Regions from separate parts of the Kitasatospora sp. NPDC028961 genome, predicted to be linked through region 2. Evidence: riboswitches for the same ligand, from Rfam matches in the RefSeq annotation. Region 2 holds a riboswitch; each other region holds the start of a gene.
What was found. Region 2 has a riboswitch for cyclic di-AMP ahead of ACZ4UX_RS24090 (transglycosylase family protein). Riboswitches for the same ligand answer to the same signal wherever they lie in the genome.
Positions count from the first base shown of each region.

Region 1: it holds a riboswitch for cyclic di-AMP, as region 2 does, so the genes downstream of both, ACZ4UX_RS30885 (transglycosylase family protein) here and ACZ4UX_RS24090 (transglycosylase family protein) in region 2, are expected to answer to the same signal.
Region 3: it holds a riboswitch for cyclic di-AMP, as region 2 does, so the genes downstream of both, ACZ4UX_RS27565 (glycoside hydrolase family 16 protein) here and ACZ4UX_RS24090 (transglycosylase family protein) in region 2, are expected to answer to the same signal.
Region 4: it holds a riboswitch for cyclic di-AMP, as region 2 does, so the genes downstream of both, ACZ4UX_RS28030 (M23 family metallopeptidase) here and ACZ4UX_RS24090 (transglycosylase family protein) in region 2, are expected to answer to the same signal.

Region 1 covers NZ_JBVHVO010000028.1:16,505-20,521, reverse strand. The annotation lists gene ACZ4UX_RS30895 (LacI family DNA-binding transcriptional regulator) at 1-904, shown strand, start outside; gene ACZ4UX_RS30890 (hypothetical protein) at 964-1,164, opposite strand; gene ACZ4UX_RS30885 (transglycosylase family protein) at 1,338-2,630, opposite strand; cyclic di-AMP (ydaO/yuaA leader) riboswitch at 2,617-2,741, opposite strand; gene ACZ4UX_RS30880 (DNA polymerase III subunit gamma/tau domain-containing protein) at 3,168-4,017, shown strand, end outside.
Region 2 covers NZ_JBVHVO010000015.1:45,809-49,825, forward strand. The annotation lists gene eno (phosphopyruvate hydratase) at 1-812, opposite strand, end outside; gene ACZ4UX_RS24090 (transglycosylase family protein) at 1,068-1,994, opposite strand; cyclic di-AMP (ydaO/yuaA leader) riboswitch at 2,000-2,172, opposite strand; gene ACZ4UX_RS24095 (cytochrome P450 family protein) at 2,447-3,721, opposite strand; gene ACZ4UX_RS24100 (SDR family NAD(P)-dependent oxidoreductase) at 3,880-4,017, shown strand, end outside.
Region 3 covers NZ_JBVHVO010000021.1:30,299-34,315, forward strand. The annotation lists gene ACZ4UX_RS27555 (alpha/beta hydrolase) at 1-575, shown strand, start outside; gene ACZ4UX_RS27560 (MoaF-related domain-containing protein) at 684-1,013, opposite strand; cyclic di-AMP (ydaO/yuaA leader) riboswitch at 1,418-1,582, shown strand; gene ACZ4UX_RS27565 (glycoside hydrolase family 16 protein) at 1,587-2,867, shown strand; gene ACZ4UX_RS27570 (hypothetical protein) at 2,978-3,547, opposite strand; gene ACZ4UX_RS27575 (IclR family transcriptional regulator) at 3,727-4,017, opposite strand, start outside.
Region 4 covers NZ_JBVHVO010000022.1:23,390-27,406, reverse strand. The annotation lists gene ACZ4UX_RS28045 (TetR/AcrR family transcriptional regulator) at 1-221, opposite strand, end outside; gene ACZ4UX_RS28040 (alpha/beta fold hydrolase) at 285-1,112, opposite strand; gene ACZ4UX_RS28035 (YiaA/YiaB family inner membrane protein) at 1,239-1,529, opposite strand; cyclic di-AMP (ydaO/yuaA leader) riboswitch at 1,774-1,932, shown strand; gene ACZ4UX_RS28030 (M23 family metallopeptidase) at 1,945-2,805, shown strand; gene ACZ4UX_RS28025 (hypothetical protein) at 2,877-3,887, opposite strand; gene ACZ4UX_RS28020 (GNAT family N-acetyltransferase) at 3,930-4,017, shown strand, end outside.

The sequences.
Region 1 (4,017 bases), on a different contig from region 2:
GGCGGCGCTGGACGTGCTCGGCTACGAGCGGCCGACCAGGCTGCGCCAGCGCAGTGCGGGACTGATCGGGCTGATCACCCCGGAACTGAGCAACCCGATCTTCCCCGCGCTGGCCCAGGTGATCGAGCAGGTGCTGAGCCGGCACGGGTACACCCCGGTGCTCTGCACCCAGACGCCCGGCGGCTCCACCGAGGACGAACTGGTGGAGATGCTGGTCGACCGGGGCGTGGCGGGCATCGTGTTCGTCTCCGGCCTGCACGCGGACACCACCGCCGACCACGACCGGTACGCCCGGCTGACCGGCCGGCAGGTGCCGTTCGTCCTGATCAACGGCTTCAGCGAGAAGATCGACGCGCCGTTCATCTCGCCGGACGACCGGGCCGCGATGTGGATGGCCGTCCAGCACCTGGCCGAGCTCGGCCACGAGCGGATCGGCCTCGCGGTCGGGCAGAAGCGGTACGTCCCGGTGCTGCGGAAGATCGAGGGCTTCACGGCGGCCCTGCGGGAGGTCCTCGGCCGGACCGAGGAACAGGCCCGGGAGCTCGTCCACCACACGCTGTTCAGCGTGGAGGGCGGGCACGCGGCGGCCGGCGCACTGCTCGACAAGGGCTGTACGGCGATCGTCTGCGGCAGCGACATGATGGCGCTCGGGGCGATCCGCGCGGTGCGCCAGCGGGGGCTGTCCGTTCCGCAGGACGTCTCGGTGGTCGGGTTCGACGACTCGCCGCTGATAGCTTTCACCGAGCCGCCGCTGACCACCATCCGCCAGCCGGTCGAGGCGATGGCCACCGCCGCCGTCGACGCCCTGCTGGAGGAGGTCGGCGCGAACGCCGCCCAGCGCGGTGAGTTCATGTTCCAGCCGGAGCTGGTGATGCGCGGTTCCACGGGCGCCTGCGCCCGCTGAGACGACGACCGGGGCCCCGGAGGACGATCCAGTCCTCCGGGGCCCCGTCCTGTCCGCCCTCAGCCCTCCTGCGCGGTCGGGCGCTGCTGCCCGGTCCGCTGCCCGTCGGCGGCCTCGCCGGTCCGGCTCTCGGTGCGCCGCCCCCGGGCGAGGTAGTCGCGCAGGATCAGCTCCACCGCGTCCTGCGGGTTCCTGGTGCCGGAGAGCATCATCGCGTCGATCGCGAGATTGGCGTCGAGCGTGACGGTGACCTGGGCCATGTGACTCCTCCTCGGGTGCGGAGAAGCAGCATGCCCGCCGGGCCCGGGTTTGGCCATGCCCGGGCCCGCGCCGTCCCGCGCGCGGGCGTGCCGGAGCCCCCGGGGAGGAGCGACCAGACTCCCCCCGGGGGCTGCGGCGGACGGTGCGGACCGCGTGCGGACCGCGCGCGGGATCAGACCCGGCCGGCGAAGTCCGGGGCCCAGTTGGCGATGGTCTGGGTCCGCACGCCCACGCTCGGGTTGGCGGCCTCGACGTACTTGCCGTCGCCGATGTAGAGCGCGACGTGGTAGACGCCCGAGTCCTGGCCGTTGTTGGACCAGAACAGCAGGTCGCCGGCCTTGAGGGCGTCCAGCGAGACGTGGGTGCTGGCGGCGGCCTGGTCGGCGGCGACCCGCGGGACGGAGACGCCCGCGGCGCGCAGCGCGGCCTGGGTCAGGCCGGAGCAGTCCCAACCGCCGTTGCCGGTACCGCCGTAGACGTAGGCCTGGCCGACCTTCGACTGGGCGAAGGAGACCGCGGCGGCCATGCTGCCCGTGGCGGCCTGGGCCGGCGCCTGGGCGGCGGGCTTGGCGGCCGGAGCCTGGGTCTGCGCGGCCGGCTTGGTGGCGGTCGCGGTGGAGCCGTCGGCCTTGCCGGTGGCGCCCGAGGAGCGGTTGAACCAGTCGAAGCCCTGGCCGGACTCGTCCGAGGCCCGGGTCTTCGCGCGGTCGCCCAGGCTCAGGTGCTGGCCCGGGTAGATGACGTGCGGGCCGTCGCCGAGGGTGCCGCGGTTGAGCTCGTAGAGCCGCTCCCAGCCGCCCTGGACGTTGTTCTTGTCGGCGATCGAGGAGAGCCAGTCGCCCGCGACCACGGTGTAGTCGGAGGAGGCCTGCGCGTCCTGGCGGTACTGCTGCCAGTTCCGGCCCTGCGACTGCTGGGCGGAGTCGGCGGTGGCCGGGGCCTCGGCGGCCTTCGGGGCGGCCTTGGGCGCGGCCGGCTTGGCGGCGGGGGCGGGGGTCTGCGCCGGGGCCGGGGTGGCCTTCGGGGCGGCCGGCTTGGCGGCGGTCGCGGTGTCGACGGCGGCCGGGGTGCCGCCCTTGGTCAGACCGGCCTGGACGGAGCAGACGGGCCAGGCGCCGGGGCCCTGGACGGCGAGCACCTTCTCGGCGACCGCGATCTGCTGGTCCTTGGTGGCGAGGTCGGCACGCGCGGCGTAGCTGGTGCCGCCGAACGCCGCCCAGGTGGAGTTGGTGAACTGGAGGCCGCCGTAGAAACCGTTGCCGGTGTTGATGCTCCAGTTGCCGGTGCTCTCGCACTGGGCGACCTTGTCCCAGGTGGCGACCGAGGCGGCCGAGGCGGAGCCGGCGGTGAGGCAGGGGATGGTGAGGCCGATACCGACGACGCCGAGGGTGGCGATCGCTCGGCGGGTGCGGCCGGACAGGCGGGTGCCGTTGGTGGGCAGCATGGTGACGCGGTCCTCTCCCACGCCTGCGAGGTGAGCTGTCGGATTCGGGCTGGAGTTGCCCGGCCGCGCTGTGGACGCGGCTTCACCCCTAGCCCCGAACCGGTACGAACCGGTCCCGGGCGACTTACCTGTGGTTCCCCCGCTCCTGCCGTGGTGCGTTCTGCGCTGCCAGCGCACCCGACGGCAGGACTCGGCGTTGCGGGTGGGCTGGGTCCGTGTGGCCACGAACGGGGAGCACGTTAAGCAGACTTAAGTTCAAACCGCAAACATGTGTGACGGTCATCACAGTTTATGAAGAGCGTGCTGAATGGCTGTCCACCATGATCAGAAATGACCGATTTCGAGCAACGCCCGTCGGAGTCACGGCAACTGCCTATGCTTCAGGGCATCAGGACCGACGCGGCCGTCTGGGGGGAGGGCTTCGCAGCGATGGCCATGGACGAGGGTCCGGAGGCCGGTGCGCCGGCCGAGCGGCCACGTGGGACGCACCGCCGGGCAAAACACCGCAGAGCGGACATCCCGCCCGCCGAGCCCCGAACTCCCCTGCCCCGGCGGACGATGCTGCGCTGGCTCGCCGTCGGCACGGTCTTCGCGGCGGTCGGCGGCGAGGCGCTGCGGCGCTCCCTGGACGGCCGCTCCGCGCCCGTCGCCGCCCCGGAGGACCCCGCCACGGAGCCGGGAGCGGCCGACCCGGCCGCGGCGCACCGGCACGGCGCCGCGTCGCCCTCCGGGACGCCCGGGGGCGCCACCGACGGCGCCCCCGCCGAGGGGGCGGCCGCGCCCGGGCAGCCCACCGCCGGAGCCGCCCCCGCGCCCACCCCCGACCAGGGCGGCCGCCCGTGGTCGGACCAGGCCGGCTGGGGCGGCCGGGTACCCGGACCGCAGAGCGCCGTCCGGATCACCGACCGGGTGCTGCTCGACACCGACGCCGCGATCGGCTCGCTGCTGGTCGAGCCGGGCGGTGCGCTCACCTTCGCCGCCGACCGCAGCCTCACCCTCGCCGCCGCGGGCAACGTCGAGATCCGCGGCACCCTCGCGCTCGCCCCCGAGGGCGCCGCCGTGCACACCGTGCGCTTCCCCGCCGTCGACGAGCGGCGCTTCCGGGGGGACGGCATGAAGGTGGTCGACACCGACGTCGGCCTCTGGGTCACCGGCGCCGGGTACCTGCGGCTGGACGGCGCGGCCAAGACCGCCTGGGTGCGAGCCGACCGGGCACTCGCGGCGGGCGACACCACCGTCAGCCTGGCCGCGTCGCCCACCGGTTGGCTGCCCGGCGACGAACTGGCCGTCACCCCGACCGGTCCGCCCGGCGAGGACGGCTTCTCCACCCGCTACGACCTCGCCGTCGTCCGGTCCGTCAGCGGATCCACCGTCACCCTGGAGGCGCCGCTGACGTACGCGCACCCCC
Region 2 (4,017 bases):
GCGTAGTACTCGATGAGCTCGGCAGCGGAGAGCGCCTTGCCCTCGAACTGGTAGGCACCGTCCTGGTAGAACTCGGAGGCGGCGACGTCCAGGGCGAGCGCGATGTCCCGGCCGGGCACGTAACCGGCCTTCTGGATGGCCTCGGTGATGAGGTCCAGGGCCTCGCGGTTGCTGTCCAGGTTCGGCGCGAAGCCGCCCTCGTCGCCGAGGCCGGTGGACAGGCCGCGCTCCTTCAGCACGCCCTTGAGGGTGTGGTAGACCTCGACGCCCCAGCGGACGGCCTCGGAGAAGGACTCCGCGCCGATCGGAGCGATCATGAACTCCTGGATGTCGACGTTGGAGTCCGCGTGCGAGCCACCGTTGAGGATGTTCATCATCGGGACGGGCAGGACGTGGGCGTTCGGGCCGCCCAGGTAGCGGAACAGCGGCAGGTCGCTGGCCTCGGAGGCGGCGTGCGCCACGGCGAGGGAGACGCCCAGGATCGCGTTGGCGCCGAGCGAGGACTTGTCCGGCGTGGCGTCCAGGTCGAGCATGGCCTGGTCGATCAGGCGCTGCTCGGTGGCGTCGTAGCCGACCAGCTCGGGGCCGATCTGCTCGATGACGGCCAGGACGGCCTTCTCCACGCCCTTGCCGAAGTAGCGGTTCTTGTCACCGTCGCGAAGCTCCAGCGCCTCGAAGGCACCGGTGGAGGCACCCGACGGGACAGCGGCACGGCCGGTGCTGCCGTCGTCGAGGCCGACCTCGACCTCGACCGTGGGGTTGCCACGCGAGTCGAGAATCTCACGGGCTACGACGACATCGATGGACGGCACGAGGCATCTCCTAGCGGAAGCAGGTTCGGCTGACGATGGGTGCTGTCGGCCGGATGGTTGCGGAGTCGTTACGACCAGAGCCTAACCGCACGGGCTCCCGGGACCACGTCGACCTCGGTCCCGTCTCAGCGTGTGGCCGGGCTACCCACCGGTAGTTCACCTGGTTGTCCCACGAAATGCGGCCGGATGCGGACGAAGGGGGCCGAACCGGCCCCCTTCGTGGCGTCACCGCACGGGGAGTCACCACACGGGCGGTCAGCCGAGGTCGAGCTGCTGGCCCGGGAGGATCAGGTTGGGGTCGGTGCCGACGGTGCCGCGGTTGCCGTCGTACAGCGTCTGCCAGCCGCCCTCGACGCCCTGGGCGGCGGCGATCGTCGACAGGGTGTCACCGGACTGGACGGTGTAGCCGTGCCCGGTGCGCTGCTGGGCGGCGGGAGCGGCCGCGGCCGGGGCGCCGTGGGCGGCGGCGGGGCGGCTGTCCTGGCCCGCGTACCCGCTCGTCTGCTGGGCGGCCTGCTGACCGGCGTACTGCTGGTAGACGCTCTGGTGGCTGGTCCAGTACCAGGCGCCGTCGCTCTGGTACCAGAAGACCTTCGCGTCGGCGTCCCAGCCGGGCTGGCCGGCGAAGCCCGGAGCCCGGTCGTCCTGCTGGGCGGGCTGCTGGGCGGCGGGCTTCGGGGCCTGCTGCTGGGCCGGCTTCTGGGCGGGCTTCTGCGCCGGCTTCGGCGCGGGCTTCGACTGGGCCGGCTTGGCGGCGGCCGTCGGCTCGGCGTCCGAGGAGGTGTCGACCGAGGCCGCGGCCCCGCCCTTGGCCAGGCCCGCCTTCTGGGAGCAGACCGGCCAGGCGCCCGGCCCCTGCGAGGCGAGGACCTTCTCGGCGACCGAGATCTGCTGCGCCCGGCTGGCCTGGTGGGCCTGCGGCGCGTACGAGGTGCCGCCGAACGCCTTCCAGGTGCTGGAGGTGAACTGGAGGCCGCCGTAGAAGCCGTTGCCGGTGTTGATGCCCCAGTTGCCGCCGCTCTCGCACTGGGCGACCGCGTCCCAGGTCGAGGCCGGGGCGGCCGAGGCGCCGGTGGCGGTGAGGAGCGGCAGGGCGAGTCCGACGCCGGCCACGCCGGCAACGGCGATGGCCTTCTCGGTCTGGGTGCGACGACGGTGACGGCCGGTTCCGACGAAGAGCATGGGGAAGTCCCTCTCCGCACGCCTGCGAGGTGAGCTGTCGGGTTCGGACCGGGAGGTGGCCCGGCCGCACGACGCGGACGCCTTCTGCCCGCGCGGGCGGCTTCACCCCAAGCCGTGGGGGACGGCAACAAACCTGGTTCCCCCGCCCCTGCCCAAGGGTTCTGGTCGGTTTCCCGTAACGCGGCGGGCAGGATTCGGCGTTCCGCGCACGAGGTCCGCAGCTGCGAACTCCAGGGAGGGTAGACAGATCCTCACATCAATAACAAGCTCATATCGCAGGTATCACACATAAATTACGGCGCGTGGCCGATCGCCTACCAACGACAGGGCTATGTCCGGTTTGATGCTGATTCATACCCGCTGCGAAGGCGTGTCGGCGACACCCCGTCAGCGTGTCGAGGTCTCGGCGCGACGAGATCGAGACACCGCCGGGGGTCGCCGGACGGATTTGCTCAGAGCCCGTCCACCGGTACCGCGGAGGGCTTCTCGGGGGTGAATTCCACCGGGAGATCGCGCAGTCCACGCATGATCAGGCCACCGCGCCAGCGGAGCTCCTCCGGGTTGGCGGCGAGTCGCAGATCGGGCAACCGGGTGAGCAGGGTGGTGAGCGCCGCGCGCCCCTCCAACCGGGCCAGCGGAGCACCGATGCAGTAGTGGATGCCGTGCCCGAAGCCGAGGTGCGGGTTGTCCGTCCGGGCCAGGTCGAGGGTGTTCTCGTCGGCGAACCGCGCCGGGTCCCGGTCCGCCGCCGCGAGCACCACCAGCACCGGATCGCCGACCGGGATGTCCACGCCGCCGATGGTCAGCGGGCTGGTCGCGAACCGCCAGGTGGCGAGCTCCACCGGACCGTCGTAGCGCAGGAGTTCCTCGATACCGGTCTCCAGCAGCGCGGTCTCGCCGCGGGCGATCGAGTCCTGGAGCAGCGCCCGCTGCCCGGGGTTGCGCAGCAGGGCGTAGGTGCCGTTGCCGATCAGGTTCACGGTCGTCTCGAACCCGGCGAAAAGGAGGATGAAGGCCATCGCCGCGGCCTCGTTCTCGGTCAGGTGCTCACCGTGGTCGCTGGCCCGGATCAGCCCCGAGATGAGGTCGTCGCCGGGATCGGCCCGCTTGCGGTGGATCAGCTCCGCCAGGTAGGCGCGCATCCGCTTGACGGCGCGTCCCACCCCGCCGCGCTGCCCGCTGCCGTGGCGGATCATCATGCCCGCCCAGTCCCGGAAGTCGTCCTGGTCCTCGGCCGGCACGCCGAGCAGGTCGCAGATCGCGTAGATCGGCAGCGGGAAGGCGAACTCGTGGATCAGGTCCGCGGAGCCGCGCTCCGCGAAGCCGTCGATCAGCCGGTCGGTGAGCTGCTGCACCCGGGGCTCGAACTCCGCCACCCGGCGCGGTGTGAACGCCTTCGAGACCAGCCGGCGCAGCCGGGTGTGGTCCGGCGGGTCGATGTTCAGCAGGTGGGTCATCAGATTGGCCTGGCGCTCGCCGGGGATGCCGACCCGGCCGCTGCGGTGGGCGTGCCCGCTGTGATGGGCCGGGTTCTTCGAGAGCCGGCTGTCGGCGAGCGCCTGCCGGGCGTCCGCGTACCTGGTCACCAGCCAGGCCTCGACCCCGCTCGGCAGGGTGGTGCGATGCACCGGTTCGTGCTCCCGCAGCCACGCGTACGCCGGGTACGGGTCGGCGGCGAACTCCCAGGTGAAGAGCGGCGGGCGGGCTGAATCGGGCTGAACTGGCATGTGTCGACCGTATCCGGTGGGGAACCCCGGCGCGGCAGGCGTGAGCCTGGTCACCTGAGGGGTAATCCCTGTTGCGGAGGGTCAGGACCTGCCTACGATCCTCCGCAAGCAAAATGCGTGGGCGCCGGTGCGGAGCCGCCCACAGGGAGGAGCGCACCATGCGGGTCACCGGGGCAGTCGTGGTCATCGCCGTACTCGCCGGCGGGTCGGGAGCCGGCCTCGCCCGCCGGTTCACCGCTGCGGGCGCCTCCGGCGTCCTCATCGCCGACCAGCAGGTCGGCATCGCCGAGGACCTC
Region 3 (4,017 bases), on a different contig from region 2:
AGCCGACCGTGATGGTGCTGATGCGCCCCTCGCCCGCACTCCCGCAGGACACCGAGTGCGAGGACATCCCGGGCGGCGCGCAGTCGGAGACGTACTTCACCAAGGACGTCCCGGCCGCGATCCAGGCGACTTACCGGGTCTCCTCGGACCCGCAGGCCTGGGGCTTCATGGGCAACTCGACCGGCGGCTACTGCGCCCTCAAGCTCGCCATGCGGCATCCGGAGGTCTTCCCGACCGCCGTCTCGCTCTCCGGCTACTACCAGGCCGCCGACGACCCGACCACCGGCGACCTCTTCCGGGGCAGCCAGCAGCGTCGCAACGAGGCGGACCTGATGTGGCGGCTGAAGAACCTGCCGCAGCCCGAGGTGTCCGTCCTGCTGGCCGGGACCAGGGAGGGCGACGGCGACTACCGCCGGGACACCGAGGCCTTCGTGGCCGCCGCGCACGCGCCCATGAAGGTCTCCTACAGCATGATGAAGACCGGCGGCCACAACTTCGAGACCTGGAGCAGGCTGCTGCCGTCCTCGCTGGAGTGGCTCTCCCAGCACCTCAAGGTGCCGAGCCACACGGTCTGACCGCCGCCGGGCCCGCCCGCCCGGCCAGAACGCCCGGATACCAGCGCGCCAGGTCACCAGGACGCCAGGTCACCAGGACGCCCGGTCACCGGCGGCCCCGGACCGGCCTCAGGCCACCGGCTCCAGCGTCCCGGTGTGCAGCTCGCCGACCCGGCCGCCCTCGCCCTCGTACGTCCAGAACGCGCGCACCGTCAGCCTGCCGAGGTCCATCACGTGGCTGACGGTGATGCCGCTCTGCTCGGTCCAGCTGACGAAGTACAGCTCCGGCCCGATCTCGGCGATGTGCAGCGCGACGTCCTCCCACTGGCCCGCCGACTCGCCGAGGCCCTCCCAGCGCAGCCGCTTGCCGTCGGGCGAGTAGGCGTTGCGGAAGGCCGCGCCGTTGTCGACCTGGAAGAGGTAGGTACGGCCGGCGAAGGCGGGCAGGGGCGCGGTCATGGCGGAGCGGGTCCTCGTCTCTCGTCTGTGCGGTACGGCTGGACTCCCAACCTATCCGACCGGCCGACCTTCGCGGCGGACATGCGGGCACCCGGCCACGGAGCGGACACCGGGCCGGCGCCGCGCCCGCCCCGGCGCCGCGCCCACCCCGGCCGGACCTCCGCCACCCGCTCGCCGGCCCGCCGCCGACCCCGTCGGCCGCCCCGGCCGCGCCCCACGCCCCGCCCCGCCTCCAACTGATCAACTTCCCCGGTGACTTGATCCACTCCGGACGGCTCCCACTGTGAGCTGCGCGACAACGCCCCCCGTCGGCTTGTCGACATTCGAGCGGCCTGCCTAGCCTGCACGAGTCCGTCTTCGCGGACCCCGCCGTCGGGACGCCGAGTCCTGTCCACCCGCCGGTCGGCATTCGAGCACCGCAGCGGACGGGAGCGGGGGACCCAGGTCAGTGCCCGGCCCACGCGCTCGCGCGTGCGGACCGAGGCTAGGGGTGAAGCCGCTCCCACAGGCGGCCGGGCAACCTCAGCCCGAACCCGACAGCTCACCTCGCAGGCGTCTACAGAGGACACCGCCATGCAGAAGCCTGCCCGGCGCGCGACCCCGCGCCACGCCCGCCCCGCCCACCGAGGCCGCAAGGCCGCCTTCGCCGCCACCGGAGCGCTCGCCATCAGCGGCGCCGGCCTGCTCGGCGTCCCGGCGCTCAGCGGCGCCCAGGCGGCCACCGCGCCGACCGTCACCCAGGACAGGCTCGCCCCGGCCACCATGGTCGCGGGCAAGGCCACCACGGCCGCGCTGACCGTCCACTCCTCGTCCTGCTTCACGGCCAGGACCGTCGGCGTCGGCGTCCGCGACGCGGCCGGGCGCAACCTCGACTTCCCCGGCAACGTCTCCAACGCGCAGATCTGCCCCAGCGGCCTGTCGATCACCACCGGTGCCCGCACCCTGCCCGCCGGGACGTACACCCAGTTCGGCTTCTGGCAGGACCTCGGCGGTACCTGGCACAACCTGCCCTCGCGCCAGCTCGCGGTCTCCGACCCGACCGTCGCCCCCGCCCCGAGCCCGACCGCCACCCCCACCCCCAACCCCACCCCGACGCCGTCGCCCACCGCGACCGCGACGCCGTCGCCCACCGCCCCGGCCCCCACGACGCCCGCGACCGGCGCCCCGGTCGCCGGGAAGTCGCTGACCTGGTCGGACGAGTTCAACGGCCCGATCGCCTACGGCTCGCGCTGGACGGGTGACAAGAGCAGCGCCTACCACTACGGCAACCACAACCCGGACGACAACAAGCTCGACTGGCTGAACAAGAACAACGTCTCGGTGGCCGGCGGCGTCGCCACGTTCACCGCCAAGCCGGGCGCCAACACGCTGGAGAACGGCAAGAAGTCCTGGGACACCGGGCTGCTCACCACCGAGTACTCCAGCGAGGGCTTCCAGGTGAAGACCGGCGACTACGCCGAGACCCGGGTCAAGCTCCCGGCCGGTACGGGCGCCTGGCCGGCCCTGTGGACCTGGAAGAACGGCAACGGGGAGATCGACTCCTTCGAGTACCACCCCGACAACCCGAACCTGCTGGAGCTGACCAACCACGTCAACCCGGGCCACCTGTACTACACCGACGCCAAGGCGATCGCGAAGGACGGCTGGGTCACCATCGGCACCCACTACGGCGCCACCTCGGTCGACTGGTACGTCAACGGCACGAAGGTCTTCTCGGACGGCAAGGGCGTCGGCGCCAACTGGTCCGCGTACCTGATCCTCAACCTGTCCCTGAGCGCCGGGCAGTACCACGCCGCGCCGCAGGGCACGGCCCCGATCACCTTCGCCGCGGACTACGTCCGGGTCTACCGCTAGGCCGATCGGCGCCCGGTCCGGACCGGAACGCACCCGGCCCGGTCCGGATCAGGACAGCCGTACCGCGCTGAGCCGTCGAGGCCCAGCGCGGTACGGCCGGTCCGGCCCGGTCAGAGGTCGTCGGGGGGCTCGATGATGCGCATCGTGAACGGCAGCTTGTTGTTGTCCGGGTTCCGGTCGTCCGCACTGCTGACGGCGACGTAGCCGCCGTTCAGCTCGCCGTAGGGGACGTTGGCGCCGACCTTCAGCGGGATCAGTGCCGTGGCGCTGTCGAGGTTCGGCAGGCCGGCGGGGAAGTGGCAGCGCACCCGGTGGCCGTTCTGGAACACGGTGCAGTTCTCCGGGTAGAACGGCTCCTTCGGCGTGACGCCCTCCGGCAGGGTGACCACCACGGTGAACGGCGAGGCCGTCTTGTCCGGGCCGCGGTTGCCGATGAAGGCGTGCAACGTGACCATGCCCTCCGGCACGACGGGGTCCGGGTCGAGCCGGACCACCTCCAGGTCGGAGTTCGACGGGGCCGGCACCGCGAGCGGCGCGACCTCCGCCGCCGGGGCGTCCCCGACCGCGGGATCGGCGCCCGGGCAGGCGGCCCCCGCGGATCCGGCGGCCAGCGCGGTCACCGCGCACGCCACCGTCAGTGTCCTGCCGAGGAGACTCCGTACGGACCTTCTGCGCGACATCGTCGCTCACCCTGCCCTCTGCGTTCCGGCGGCCCGCACCGTTGCGGGCCGCGTCGGCACCAGCGTGACCGACCGGCTCGCCGTCCTCGTCGCACCCCGCCCTCGGGCCGTCCGAACGGCGGAACGGCGCGCCGGAGGCCGCCCGTCCTTCCCCGCGCGGCAGGAGCGGTGAGTGCCCGTCAGGGGGCGAGGACCTGCCCCAGCCGGGCCGCGATCTGGTGCATCACGGGGACGAGCGAGGCCGCGCCGGCCTGCTCCTCCAGTGCCCGGATCCGGGCCTCCGGGCCGGAGACGGAGAGCGCCGTCGGCGTCGGCGCGCCGGGTACCGCGAGCGCGATGCAGCGCACCCCGATCTCCTGCTCCTGGTCGTCCACCACGTAGCCGCGCTCACGCGCCTGCGCCAACTGGACCAGCAGCTCCTGCGGGTCGGTCACGGTGTAGGAGGTGTGCGCCGGCAGCGGGTTCGGGCC
Region 4 (4,017 bases), on a different contig from region 2:
GCGGCCTCGGCGAGCCGGTCGGCGAGTTCCTCGGTGACCCGGACGGCGATCAGCCGGCGCAGCTCGGCGAGTCCGCCGCTGACGTGCTTGTACAGCGAGGGGGTGGCCACCTGGGCCCGTCCGGCGACGGCGGCCAGGGTGAGGGCCTCGGGGCCCTGTTCGTCGATGAGGGCGAGGGCGTGGTCGACGACCTGCTCGGGGGTCAGTCCGACTCGGGGCATGGTGCGGTCTCCGTGGTCGAGGAAGCGGGCGGGCTCGGGCCGGCCCGGCGCGGAAGGGCGGGCTCAGGCCAGCTCGGCGAGGAAGGGCAGCAGGGCGTCGGCGGTGGCCTGCGGCCGGTCGGTCATCGGGTAGTGCCCGGAGCCCTCGATCATCACCCTGCGGCCGTTCAGCGCGGCGGCCTGCCGGTCGGCGACCAGCTCGGGGTTCGGGAAGTCGGGGTCCTTGGTGCCCATCAGGACCAGCGCCGGGCAGCTCACGGCGGCGGTCCAGCCGTTCGGCGCGGAGTCCCCGCGCACGTAGCCCCGGGTGGCCTGCTTGCGGCCCGGCGTGCGCATCGCGGCGACCAGTCCGTCCACGTAGGCGTCGAAGTCGGCCGGCTTGGGACCGGGGTACGCCATCTTGCGGTGGTAGAGGCCCCAGAACGCGGGCGAGTGCACCAGCAGGACGCCCATCACGCCGAACATCACGCGCTGCAGCGCGTTCGGCGGCGGGTTCTCGACGAAGGCGTCCACCAGGACGATCCCGGCGACCCGCTCCGGCGCGTCCCCGGCCACCTTGACCACCGTCGCACCGGCGTAGGAGTTGCCGACCAGCGTGGCGCGGTCGATGCCGAGGTGGTCCAGCAGGGCGAGGACGTCGGTGGCGATCGCGGCCGGCGTGTAGTCGTCCCAGGCGATCGAGGACTCGCCGAAGCCGCGCAGGTCCAGGGTGATCACCCGGTGGCCCGCGGCCACCAGCAGCGGGCGCAGGTGCCGGTACGCGGCGCGGCTGTCGAGCATCCCGGGGAGCAGGACGAGGGGGGCGCCGTCGCCCTGCTCGGTGTCGTCGAAGGCCAGCCGGCCGCCGGGGAGGTCGAGGTACTGGGTGCTGGGGGTGAAGGTGCCGGGCATGGGGGCCTCCTCGGTCTGCGGGGACGGGCTGTCGGCGTTGCGCTGATAGCCATAAAGCTAAGGCTAATAGCCTTAGCCGTCAAGCCCTCGACCGGCCGGACCCCGGGGTGGCCCCGGTGCCGCGGCTCAGACCCCCTCCACCTTGAACGGGTCGTGCTCGGCGAGCAGCTTCTCCAGCCGCGCCTGGTCCACCCGGGTGACGATCTCGTTGGTCTCCTGCCGGTCCCGGATCACCTTGGCCAGGGTGAAGGCGGAGGTGACGGTGTAGAGCAGGCCGACCGCGAGGAAGGCGCGGGTCCAGCCGCCGACCGGCAGATAGGCGATGCCGACGGCGAGGGCGCCGCCGGAGAGGGCGAAGGAGAGGACGGCCTGGAGGTGATACGCGGCCGTGGTGCGTGACTGCATCGGTGCGTTCATGGCGCCAGGATGGCCGCGCCGGGAGCGCCGCACATGAGTAGGAGTACTCAAGTGGGGGACCGTTCGTTGACGTCCCCTCACGTTCGGTAGTGTCAGGTGCCGTCGATCCGCCCAAATCGCCCATCAGGTCACGTACCGTCCGGGTAGTATCCGGCTGTCCCGAACGGACGGCTTGGAATCAGAGGCTCCTAGGATTAACGTTTGATAACGCAGCGCGGTTCGTAACGCCGTACCCAGACGGCACCGTGCGCCGTCGCCTAATCCCGCCGGCCGGCCTCCGGGCAGGCCAGGGAGCCGGGGAACCATGTTCCTTGGGGTGAATCGGCCGGGCCCAGGCCCAGCCGTAGGAGACCTTCCTGCTCCGAACCCGTCAGCTAACCCGGTAGGCGCGAAGGAAGGAAAGGAGCGCGCCTCCGTGGCGTCGTCGCACTCTCCGGCACACCTGCCCGGCTCCCCCGCCGGCACCCAGCTGCTCGACCACCCCTGGCCGCCCGCCCACCCGGGCGAGTTCGGCGGGTCCGGCGCCGAGACCGGGCCGCAGGCCCCCGACAGCAACCGGCACCGGATGCCCCGTCAGACCCGCGGCACCGCCCCGCTGCTCGGCGTCACCGCCGTGGCCGCCACCCTCGGTGCGACCGGCTTCGCCTCCGCCACCCCGGCCGCCGCCCCCGCCGTCGAGGTCCCCGACGAGACCCCGGTCGCGCTCGCCGCGGACCCGGGCCTCGCGCTCGCCGCCCGGATCCAGCAGCAGGCCGACAGCCAGCGCACCGCCGCCGAGGAGGGCGCCCGCCTGCAGGCCGCCAAGGAGGCCGAGGTCAAGCGCGCGGCCCAGCAGCAGGAGGCCAAGCGGGCCGCCGAGGAGGCCGAGAAGGCCAAGCTCGCCGCCATCGAGCTGCCGGTGCGCGACTACCACCTCTCGGCCCACTACGGCCAGAGCGCCTCCTACTGGGCCCACCTGCACACCGGCCTGGACTTCGCCGCCGACACCGGCACCCCGGTCTACGCGGTCGGCCAGGGCACCATCACCTCGGCCGGCTGGGCCGGGTCGTACGGCTACCGGATCGTCGAGACGCTGCCCGACGGCACCGAGATCTGGTACTGCCACCTCTCCTCGATCATCAAGGGCTCCGGCAAGGTCGTCCCCGGCCAGCAGCTCGGCAAGGTGGGGGCCACCGGCAACGTCACCGGCCCGCACCTGCACCTGGAGGTCCGGCCCGGCGGCGGTGCCCCGGTCGACCCGGAGAGCTGGTTCGAGCAGCGCGGCGTGACGCCCTGACCGGCGTCACCTTCTGACAGCCCGCCGCGGTGCCCCGGTCGTCGTCACGACGGCCGGGGCACCGTCGCGTCTCAGGCCCCGGCGGCCGCGCCGGCCCCGTCCGGCCGGTCGGCGGACCCGTGCCCGTGCCCGGGCTCGTCCCCGTACTCGTCCCCGTAGTCGTCCCCGGGCTCGTCGTCCCCGTACTCCCCGGCGTCCTCCGCCTCGCCGGGTGCCCCGGGCAGCTGCGCCAGGTACGCGTCGATCTCCTCCTGGCCCGGCTCCGGGGCCAGCTCCGGGAACTCCTCCACCAGCAGCCGCGGCAGCCCCGGCACCGTCCACTCGCCGAAGAGGTCCAGCGCGGCCTCGACGGCGGCCTCCTCGAACGCCCCGAAGTCCCCGGCCAGCTCGTCGGGCATCGGCCGACCCTGCGCGGTGAGCTCCTCCAGGTTGCGGTAGCTGCGCCGCATCAGCCCCTGCTCCAGCAGCCGCCGGGCACCGTCGGTGGCCATCCCGACGCTGAGCGGCCGGGCGCCGTCCCAGCCCCCGTCGTCCACCGGGTCCAGCGCGCCCGCCGCCTCCAGCCGCTCGTAGGCGGCCGCCCGGTCCTCCGGCGCCAGCTCCCGGAACGCCTCCAGCCAGGCCCGGACCGCCGCCCCGTCGGCCGGGTCCACCCCGTCCGCGTGCAGCAGCAGCGTGTACAGCCGGGGCCAGGTCACCAGGTCGGCGCGGCGCAGCAGCCCGGCAGCCACCTCGCCCTGCCACTCGGCCTCTGCGTGCAGCCGCTCCTGCCGCTTGGCGTTCAGCCGCTTCGCCGCCCGCTGGTGGTCGATCAGCAGCCGCACCGCGGCGCCGTACGCCAGCGGGTCCTGCTCCGGCTCGGGCTGGACGTACAGGTAGAGCCGCTCGTACAGCAGTTGTTCCACGGCGTCCGAGGTCAGCTCCGGCCAGCCGTCACGCATCCTGCCCTCACCCAGCTCCAGCAGCGCCAGCACCGCCCGCACCGGCGCCTCGGCCACCGGCGGGTGGCCGTGCGCCTGCGCCCAGGCGAGCAGTTCGGCGGCTTTGGTGCGCGGGGCGAGCCGCAGGTCTTCTTCTTCCATGTCACGTAAGGTAACCGGAAAGCCCGGGTAGGGTCGGCAGGCATGGTCCCCGTCCGACTCACCGGCCCCCGCCTGGCCATCCGCGAGTTCCACCACAGCGCCGCCGACGTCGACGCCCTGTACGCGGTGT